2 regions of the Arthrobacter sp. D3-18 genome follow, and region 2 is predicted to be linked to the other one. Evidence: riboswitches for the same ligand, from Rfam matches in the RefSeq annotation. Region 2 holds a riboswitch; the other holds the start of a gene.
What was found. A riboswitch is a leader RNA that binds a small molecule or an ion and turns the genes downstream of it on or off. The one in region 2 is predicted to bind cyclic di-AMP.
Positions count from the first base shown of each region.

Region 1: another riboswitch for cyclic di-AMP. It lies ahead of M1D89_RS19460 (aggregation-promoting factor C-terminal-like domain-containing protein); the one in region 2 lies ahead of M1D89_RS22055 (NlpC/P60 family protein).

Region 1 is NZ_CP096440.1:3,776,810-3,781,946, forward strand. It holds gene M1D89_RS19450 (response regulator transcription factor) at 1-538, shown strand, start outside; gene M1D89_RS19455 (sensor histidine kinase) at 560-2,056, shown strand; cyclic di-AMP (ydaO/yuaA leader) riboswitch at 2,190-2,350, shown strand; gene M1D89_RS19460 (aggregation-promoting factor C-terminal-like domain-containing protein) at 2,354-3,217, shown strand; gene M1D89_RS19465 (glycosyltransferase) at 3,389-4,225, shown strand; gene M1D89_RS19470 (pyridoxal phosphate-dependent decarboxylase family protein) at 4,241-5,137, opposite strand, start outside.
Region 2 is NZ_CP096440.1:4,283,239-4,288,375, forward strand. It holds gene M1D89_RS22045 (universal stress protein) at 1-924, opposite strand, end outside; gene M1D89_RS22050 (NAD(P)/FAD-dependent oxidoreductase) at 1,343-2,035, shown strand; gene M1D89_RS22055 (NlpC/P60 family protein) at 2,252-3,049, opposite strand; cyclic di-AMP (ydaO/yuaA leader) riboswitch at 3,053-3,220, opposite strand; gene M1D89_RS22060 (copper resistance CopC family protein) at 3,395-4,027, opposite strand; gene M1D89_RS22065 (NCS2 family permease) at 4,142-5,137, shown strand, end outside.

The DNA of each region.
Region 1 (5,137 bases), 510 kb from region 2:
GTTGGTCCTGGATGTCATGCTTCCCGGATTCGACGGCGTCGAGGTCCTGAACCGCATCCGCACCTTCGCCCCGGAGGTTCCCGCACTGTTCCTCACGGCCAAGGACGCCGTGCAGGACCGCATTGTGGGACTCGCAGCAGGCGGGGACGACTACGTCACTAAACCCTTCAGCATGGAGGAAGTCCTCCTGCGCCTCCACCGCTTGGTCCAGCGCTCCGGCGTAGCTGCAATGGACACCGCGGAGCTGGTGGTAGGCGACCTTACGCTCAACGTAGATACCCGTGAAGTCACCCGCGCCGGCCAGGATATTGCGCTCACTGCCACCCAGTTCGAGCTGCTTCGCTACCTCATGGAGAACCCCAAACGGGTTGTCAGCAAGGCCCAGATCCTGGACCGCGTGTGGGACTACGACTTCGGCGGCCAGGCCAACATCGTGGAGCTCTACATCTCTTATCTGCGCAAGAAGATCGAAGCCAACCATCCTCCGATGATCCACACCATCCGGGGTGCCGGATACGTCATCAAGCCTGCGGATTAGGCATTGAGCACCCTCTCAGGAGTGGCCAGGAAGTCCGGACCGGCCGGACAGTCTCAGCGCAGTTGGCTCAACCCTTCCACCTGGCACTTGCGTACACGCCTGGTCCTGGTGGCCATGGCACTGCTGGTCGCCATTTGCGCTGCGGTGGGAGTTGTCAGTTACGCGTCCATGGACATGGTCTTCGACAGGCAGCTCGACAGGCAGTTGGAGCAGGCGTCCAGCCGCGCGAATGACTTCGGCAGGCCGCCGTCGAACTTTCCGTCATCCCCCGGCAGGCCGGATCCTCTGGAAGCGCGCGGGCAAGCTGCGGGCACGCTTAATGCGAGGATCGACGGCTCCACCGTGCGTAGCTCGGGTTTAATTGACGCCCAGGGTAACCGCGTCTCGCTCTCAGCGGACGACGAACAGGTCCTTGTGTCGCTCCCCACGGACAATCAACCCGTGGACCGATCACTCTCCAACGGCGATTACCGGCTGGTGGCAGTCAACACCAATTACGGCGACGTGATTGTGACGGGCTTGCCGCTCGCCGACAAACAGAGCGCCGAAGCCTCGCTGGTGTGGACCATGGTGCTGGTCTCGCTGGGTGGACTCGTGGTGATCGGCCTCGTGGGAACGGTCATCATCCGCCGGACCATGCGGCCGCTGGAACAGCTCTCCGAAGTGGCCACAAAGGTCTCGCGCCTGCCTCTCGACGCCGGTGAAGTGGCACTTGCGGTGCGCGTGCCGCCCTCGGCATCCCACCCTGGAACGGAAGTGGGCAGCGTCGGCTATGCCTTGAACCAGATGCTGAACAACGTTTCGAGCGCTCTGGAAGCGCGGCAGGAAAGCGAAACCAAGGTGCGCCAATTCGTGGCAGACGCCTCGCACGAGCTGCGGACTCCCCTGACCGCCATCCGGGGTTACACCGAGCTACTGAGGATGACGGAGAATTTTACCGAGGATGGCCGGAAGTCACTGGCGCGTGTCCAAAGCCAGTCCGAACGGATGACCACCTTGGTGGAGGACCTTCTTCTGCTGGCGCGGCTGGACGAGGGTCAACCCGTCAAAGTTGAGGACGTGGACCTGACACAGCTGGTGATCGAAACGGTCAGTGACGAGAAAGTCATGGCACCGGACCACATTTGGCAGCTCCAGCTCCCCGATGAGCCCACCACGGTGCGAGGGGATGCCACCCAACTTCACCAGGTGCTGGCCAATTTGCTGTCCAATGCCCGCAAACACACCGATCCCGGCACCACTGTGGTTACAGGTGTCATGCTCTCCGCCGACGGCAGCGCCGTGGTCACGGTGACGGATAACGGCCCCGGAATTCCTGAAGATTTCCAGGGCCGGATCTTCTCCCGGTTCGCCCGCGCTGATGTCGCAAGGTCAGGCACCGAGGGCACCTCCGGACTGGGCTTGTCCATTGTGGAATCCATCGTTTCAGCGCATGGCGGGAGCGTGGAAGTGACCTCGCGGCCGGGGCGCACTGAATTCGCCCTCCGACTCCCTACCGTGACCACCGAAGGCCTATAACGAATCGGGCAAGGCGACTCACCGGCGTCGTGATCTCTGTTACCTAAATGTGACTTCTGCCGAAACCTCCTGTACCGTCGAAAGGGTGGGTCGTCCCTAGCAGGCCCACATCCGGGATGCGCCGAGCTCTGCCACTTCCCGGAGTCCGTTCTTTCTCCGAGGCAGAGACGGGGGACCCAGAGTCTCCGGGCCAGGCCTTTTTGGCCGGCCCTTGGGGTGAAGCCGCAGCATGATACGCGGCCGGATGACCTCATCCGAACCCGACAGCTAACTCCGCAGGCGCTGAGAGGTAATCACATGTCTGAACTTAACGATCAGACGCGCCCTTCCGCGCGTCACCGCGACGAACACAACGCACCGCTCACCAAGTCGCAGTCCGTCCTCAAGAACGCAGCCCGCCAGGGTAAGTCCGGCCACCGCATGTCCGTAGTCGCCGGTGTCGTGGCAGCCGCACTGGGCGTTGCATCGCTCGGAACCGCCGCAAACGCCGCACTGACCCTCCCCGAGGCGAGCCGCGTAGCTGGAACCCAGGCCAGTGCGCAGGTCAACACCAACAAGTCGGCTGAGATCTCCGCGTCGCTGAATGCTGCAGCCGAAAAGGGCGCAGCCGACAGGGCCGCTGCGGATGCTGCCGCCAAGGCAGCTGCTGACAAGGCCGCTGCGGAGAAGGCTGCCGCTGACCGGGCCGCAGCTGAGAAGGCCGCAACCGAGAAGGCTGCCGCTGACCAGGCCGCCGCCCAGGCCGCAGCTGAGAAGGCTGCCGCTGACGCTGCTGCCAAGCAAGCCGCCGACGCCGCTGCTGCCGCTGCCGCTGCGGAGGCCGCTGCAGCTGCTGCAGCCCCCAAGGCTGTGGACGACCCCGCTGCTGCCAAGGCGTACGCACTGAGCATCCTTGGCAACTACGGTTGGGGTCCGGGCGAAATGACTGCCCTGAACACGCTGTGGGAGAAGGAATCGAACTGGAGGACCACGGCGATGAACGCTTCCAGCGGCGCCTACGGCATCGTCCAGTCCCTGCCTGCTTCCAAGATGGCTACCGTTGGTCCTGACTGGGAAACCAACTACCAGACCCAGATCAAGTGGGGCCTGAATTACATCAAGGAGCGTTACGGATCCCCGTCCGCAGCTCTGGGCTTCCACTTGGCCAACAACTGGTACTAAGCCAGACTGCTTGATTGCCGCGCCCGTTGCCGCCGTTCGCACCAGTGCCCACTGGAGCGGATGACGGGAATGGGTGCGGCTTTTGCCGTATCACAGGTGCGGCGCGTAGTTCACAGCGGGATCACAGCTATCGCCTAAAGGACTCAAATCCGGTGTGCTCATCCTGAATATATGACGCTCACAGATCCCAAGCCGGTGGTGCACCATCAGCTGCAGCGCGCCCCCGTGAAAATACAAGGTTTGGTTCCCGTCCTGGACGTCACCATCCCCGTGTTCAACGGTGAAGCCCATCTGGAACACAAGCTGCGCAGCCTGCACGGACACCTCGCCGATTCCTTCCCGCACACATTTCGGATCACGGTGGCCGACAACGCCAGCACGGACAACACTTTACGGATCGCCGAACGTCTGGCCAGGGAACTCCCCGAACTGATGGTGATGCATTTTCCGGAACGGGGACGCGGAAACTCGCTCCGCCGGGTCTGGCTTTCTTCTCCGTCTCCCCTGCTGGCGTACATGGACCCTGGTCTGTCGATCGACCTTTCGGCGGTGGCGCCCCTACTGGCCCCGCTGATCTCCGGGCACTCCGACCTCGCCGTCGGAACGCGACTGGCAAGGGCTTCACAAGGGACATCCAGCCGCCACCATGACGTCATGGCGCGCGCCTACAATTTTCTGCTGCGCGTCATGACGGGGGCGCGCTTCTCCGATGCCGAATACGGCTTCAAAGCCATACGTGCCGATATCGCCCAAGAGCTGCTCCCCCACACCCGCAATGAGGCATGGTTCTTCGACACCGAACTGCTCGTCATCGCCGAACTCTCCGCTTTGCGGATTCATGAAGTCCCCGTCGACTGGACCGACGATCCCGACCCGGGCGTCGACGTCGTACGTACCGTCCTGGCTGACCTTCGCGCAGTGGCCCGCCTGACCCGCGAGCTGCACCGGGGGACAATTCCCGTCAGTGAGTTACGGGCCGAACTGGGCCGAGGACACCACCGGCCCTGACCCCGCCATAGAGCGTTACGTCTCCGGTTCGGCCTCCACCGCACCCCGCACGGCTGCGATGGAGGCCGCGACATCCCCGGCGTCCGTAGTCCAGTTGCTGACCGAGATCCGTAGAATCTCGCGACCACGCCACGACGAACCTGACATCCAGACCGCGCCTTCTGCCATGAGCCGCTGGGTGATCCGGTGTGTACGGTCATCGCTTCCGAAAGTCACCGAGACCTGCGTGAACACGACGTCGTTGAGCACCTCCACGCCAGGGATCGAGGACAGGCCTTCAGCCAAAGCGCGGGCATTAGCTGCCAAGCGCTCCACCATGGAAATCACGCCGTCCCGGCCCAGTTGCCTGAGTGCCGCCCATACCGGAATGCCCCGGGCGCGGCGGGACATCTCCGGAACTTTCTCGAAAGGATCCCCCGGTCCGGCGTCCGTGGCAATGAGGTAACTCGTGTGAACGCTGAAGGCACGCCTCAAGGCTTCCGGGCGGGCAACGATTGCCAGGCCACAGTCGTAGGGGACGTTCAGGGTCTTATGGGCATCCGTTGCCCACGAATCTGCGTCCTCGACACCCGCCAGCCGGCCTCGCAGCTTCGGGCTTACCGCGGCCCACAAACCAAAGGCACCATCCACGTGCACCCACGCACCGCGATCGTGCGCCACGGCTATGGCTTCCTCCATGGGATCGAATGCCCCGGAGTGGAGGTTGCCCGCTTGCAGGCAGACCAATGATGGGCCGGGTTGCTGATCCATGGCATCAGCCAGGGCGTCAGGAAATATCCGCCCTTCGTCGTCGGCGTCCACCGGAACACAGGCACCCAAACCGAGGTATCGCAAAGCCAGATCCACTGCGGCATGCCGTTCCCTGCCCGCAAAGGTTGTGATGCGCGGTGCACCGCTGAGGCCGAGCGCTTC
Region 2 (5,137 bases):
AGAACCCAACAGCATCCCCGCGAAACCACCACGGCCCCGTGTGCCCAGAACCACCAGCTCTACGCTGCGGCTGGTTTCCACCAGAACATCAACGGGGGAACCATCCCGGAGTTCCGTTTCCATGGGCAATGAAGGGAAGTGGCTTCTGAGCCAATCAGCCCCGGCGTCAAGCTGGACTTTGATATCCGCAAACAAGGCATCCCGGTCCAAGGGTGCCGGAACCCATGCCAGGGAACCGCTGTACTGCGGCACGGCACAAATCACCCGGAGTTTCGCTCCCATGCGCTGTGCTTGCTCGGCCGCTTCGAGCACGGCCACGCGGGCCTGCTCGGAACCGTCCACGCCTACGGCAACTACGTTTTCCACAGTACGTGGGCCTGCCTTGGCATGTTCAGCCTTGATGTGTTTGTCCTCAGTGCTTTCACCAAGGCGGTCGGCACAGTAGAGCGGGACAGTCACAGTGGGGCATTTGGCGTGGGCGGGCAAGGCGCTGCTGACTGAGCCAAGTAAACGCCCAACGAATCCGCCGCGGCCCCGGCTGCCGAAGACAAGGAGGGCTGCCTCGCTGGAAAGATCCAACAGGACGCCAGCGGCGTCGCCGTTCTCGACAGATGCATCGACGTCGATGGCATATCGGGACACCTTATCCAGGGCCTGCCGGACGATCGCATCCGCGCCCTCGCGAATCACGGAATCATCGACTGTTGCGTAGCCGCCGTCCAGCCCGGAGGCGGCGAAGATGGGCACAGAATATGCCGTGACGATATGCAAGGGAAGTTGCCGACGTTCGGCCTCCCGCGCGGCCCAAACCAAAGCACATTGACCATGCTCTGAACCGTCCACTCCCACCACGATGCCACCGGGTTCCACGGCCTGATCCTGGCCGTCCTGTGGCTCTTCACTGTGTCTGCCGTGCTGGTCCATGGGGGCCTGCCTCTCCACCTACTGCTTGATGTTCCGGCTATTCTGCCAGAGGTTCTCCGCGTCGGATTCCCTCGCTGTTTCATTGTCAATGGCCGGAGCAGGAGAAACCGGGAAATTTCTCCTCCCAGTGCCAACTATTCTCGGTCAGCAGTACCGAATCAAGGCGACATTGGGCTATGTGCATAACGGTCCGGGCTCGGTTGCCGGGCATACACATTGCGCTGCGGACGAACACACAAAACGCGCAGCCGCGGAGGCTATCCATGGCCGAAAAAGTTCGGTAGTGTTCGAGTCACCGAATGGCCGGCGAACGTGTTTCACACCACACACTCCGGCCATTTATTTGCGGCCGCTTGGGGAACTCGGACGCGATCCCACGCGATGCCGTAAGGCACACACGTCAAGGAGGAACCAAGCAGTGTCACTCACGCCTGATTCCGGCACGGAGCGCACCACCACCGTGGTTATCGGAGCCGGCCTGTCCGGCTTGGCAGTTGCCAGCGAACTCAGCCGCTATGGCGTGGGCTCAATCGTCGTGGACGGGTTTGGTGCATTGTCCACCACTGGTCCTTCCGTTCATACAGGCATGCTTCAACGCACCGAGGTGGCCGATCCTGCAGCCATGCAGGAACGCAACGAGATCCTCCGACACCTGCGGAACTACGCCGCCAACCACCAACTGGACGTTCGCAACACCACGCGCGCCGTCCGCCTTGATTTCCTGGGTTCCGACCCCTCCCGGCAAATCGGATACGGGCTGGCCGCCAGCATGACCACAGCGGGCCTGAGAACGGGTCTCCACGTATCCGGCCCCCTCGAATCCACTCCACGCCAGTGGGCAGTCCACACAGCCAACGGCGTTCTCTTGGCAGACCACGTAGTAGTGACACGCTGCGCCCAAAGCCAGTTGCGCCGCATGCTCGCCGAACTTGGAATAGCCGTTGGCCAGAACTTCGCGGCAGCCATGCGGGCGGTAGGGATGCACCTGGTGGGTGTTGGGGACCTCATCACCCCGTCTCCCAAGGAAGTGCTGCGGCAAGCCAAGGCAGTGGGCCAAGCCATCTCCTCAAAGGTTGCCCTGCCCGCAGGTCCGGGCATCGCCCTCGCCTAGGGGCACTACGCCTGGGGCACGACCGCCCAGGGGCTCACACGGGCCCCGCCGCCCACGCGGCCACCGACCCGCCGTCGCCTGACCCGCCGTCGAGCTTTCCCTACTGAACATTCTTTCCCCGCTGAACAATAACAAACAGAACTTAACGTCAAAGGCCGGTGCCTCCAAAGACATTAGTCTTTGAAGGCACCGGCCTTTGAACTGAAGCGTGAGGCTTTATGCGCCAGCGCGTACGTAGGTCAGGGGACCCGTTGCGGTCAACCAGCTGATCGGGTGGATACCCGTCTGGTTGCCGTTGATGCCACCGCTGATTGCCTGGCCGTTGCCGATGTAGATAGCAACGTGGCCGGACTGGACGATCATGTCACCGGGCTGGGGATCGCTGACGACCTTGCCGTAGTTCATGAACTGCATGGGACCGAGGTCGCCTACCGGGATGCCTGCGGAGCCGAGGGCCTTCTCGACCATGGCGGTGCAGTCCTGGAAAACGCCGATCTGTGCGTAAGCCGAAGCAACCATGGCTGCGTTGACGCCGCCAACGGCGGGAGCAGCAGCTACAGGAGCAGGGGCAGCCGGTGCGGCAGCCACAGGAGCAGCAGCAACCGCAGCCTGGGCTGCGACGGGAGCTGTTGCAGCAGCAGTGGTGACTGCTGCCTTCTGAACCACAGGAGCCTCAACAACGGGAGCCGGCTTTTCGATGACCGGGGCTGCTACGGAAGCAACGGCCGGGCGCTCGAAGTTGACGGTAGCCGTTGCCAGAGCGGTAACAACCTTGGTGGGTGCCTCGGAAACGGTCTCAGCGACCGTTGCGGGGCTGGAGTCGCGCTGAACCGGAGCCTCAGCTGCGTGGGCAGCAATGGAGCCGGTCAAAACGAGGCCCGAGGCTGCTGCGATAACAGCTGCCTGGCGGCCAGCGCCGGAAGCGTTGCTGGCTACTGCCTTCGAGATGGAGATGAACGGATTAGGACGTACGCTGTCCGCCTTACGACGGCCGCGAAGAATGCGTGAAGACATGAAAGAGCCTCTCCCGATGCCTGCGAGGTTAGCTGTCGGATTCGGATGGGAGTCACCCGGCCACTATCCCCCGCTGTTCAGCGGAAGCTTCGTGACTTCACCCCAAGGCACACTCGAAAGCGGCCTAAATTGGGTTCCCCGTCTCTGCCGTAGGTTTGTCTGCGAACGGATTCCGGACTGCGGCAGAGCTAGGCAATCAGGCCGGAAGTGCCCGCTACGTGGAACAGGCACAGGTACTACCGTACGCGATGATTCCACCGAAGTCACATTTAAGTAACGGGAAGTGGGCTTCTGGCGTGTCGCAGTGTCCGTTTCGAGATATTCGCAGGTACGTAGAAAACCGCGTTATTCCGCGGGAGTATCGCCATCAGGGCTGTTGGAAGCGGCGAGTTTCTTCCGTGCGGTAACAGCAAGGTAAACAACGAGACCCACAGCAACAACAGCCAGCCCGACGATGCTCCAAGGGAAGGGTTGCGAGGCGTCAGCGGCAGGCTCGCTGCTGCCCGTTCCCGGCGCTGCGGTACCCACCGTAGGTACTGCGGCTGACGGCGCTGATGCCGTCGGTGACGTACCAACCGGGCCAGCCGCCGTCGTCGTGCTTCCCGCGGTGGCTGTGAACGTAAAGGTGCCCTCGATGGGATGGGAATCCGAGCTGACTACGCGCCATACAACCGTGTATTCACCAGCCGGAGCGCCCTCTCGAAGCTTCTGGACGGCTTGGTTGTCAATGATTTCGACCGGACCGTCCGCCCAGTTCTCACCGCCTGCCGTCACGGTTACGCCGGACCCAATTGCGAGCGGGCGGTTGTTGAACGTGACGGAGACCGACGCCGGGACTTCCGCCACGCTGGCACCGTTGGCTGGCGCGGTTGACTCGGCGGCGTCGTGCGCGGACGCCGGAGCCGCGGAAAACAGCAAGGCGGACGCGAAAGCAAGAGCAGCGACGACGGCGGCCAGAAGCGGGCGGATGGTACGCATGGGGCGGTTTCTCCTAGTGTTGGCTTCCTTACAGACTAGGCGAATCGTTCGAAGGGCCCACACCGGACAACATAGGATTTGAGAGCAAACTCCCCTCGATCCCCGGAGACCTTCATGCTGAAACAAGGTTCTGCAATCGACCGCTACTTCAAAATCTCCGAACGTGGATCCACGTATTCGCGGGAAATCCGTGGCGGCTTCGCGACCTTCTTCGCCATGAGCTACATCGTGGTGCTGAACCCGCTGATCCTCTCCGGACCCGACTCGAGTGGCGCGTCGCTGGGCTTCACGGCCGTGGCAGCCACCACAGCTTTCGTTGCCGGCATCCTGACCATCCTCATGGGGGCGTGGGCCAAACATCCGTTTGCCGTGGCCACAGGCCTGGGTGTCAACGCCTTCGTGGCAGTAACAGTGGCCTCCCATCCCGGGTTGACCTGGCCGGACATGATGGGGCTCGTGGTGCTGTCAGGCGTCACCATGCTCATCCTGGTGCTGACCGGTTTCCGAACAGCAGTGTTCAAGGCGGTTCCGGAGGCCCTGAAGACGGCAATTGTTGTGGGCATCGGCCTCTTTATCGCACTCATCGGACTGGTCAACGCGGGTTTCGTCCGCCGCATCCCTGATGCCGCCGGGACCACCGTTCCGCTGGGCCTGGGCGTGGACGGAAAGCTCATGGGCTGGCCGACACTCGTTTTCGCAGTGGGCTTGATCCTGACCATCGCCCTGGTGGTCCGAAAGGTCCGTGGCGCCATCCTGATCGGGATCGTGGTGTCCACTGCGCTGGCCGCCATCCTCGAATTTACGCTGCACATCGGCCCAAGCTTTGACGGAACCAACGTCAACCCCCGCGGCTGGTCCTTGGTGGCCCCCACGCTCACCGAATGGGGCGCCCCGGATCTGTCCCTCATCGGCAAAGCCAACCCCTTCGGTGCTTTTGAACACCTGGGCTTCATCGCTGCGGCTTTGCTGGCATTCGTGATTCTCCTGAGCATCTTCTTCGACGCCATGGGCACCATGGTTGGCTTGGCCAACGAGGCCGGAACGGTGGACAAAGACGGCAACATCCCCAACGTTGACCGTGTCCTCCAGGTCGATGCCCTCGGTGCAATC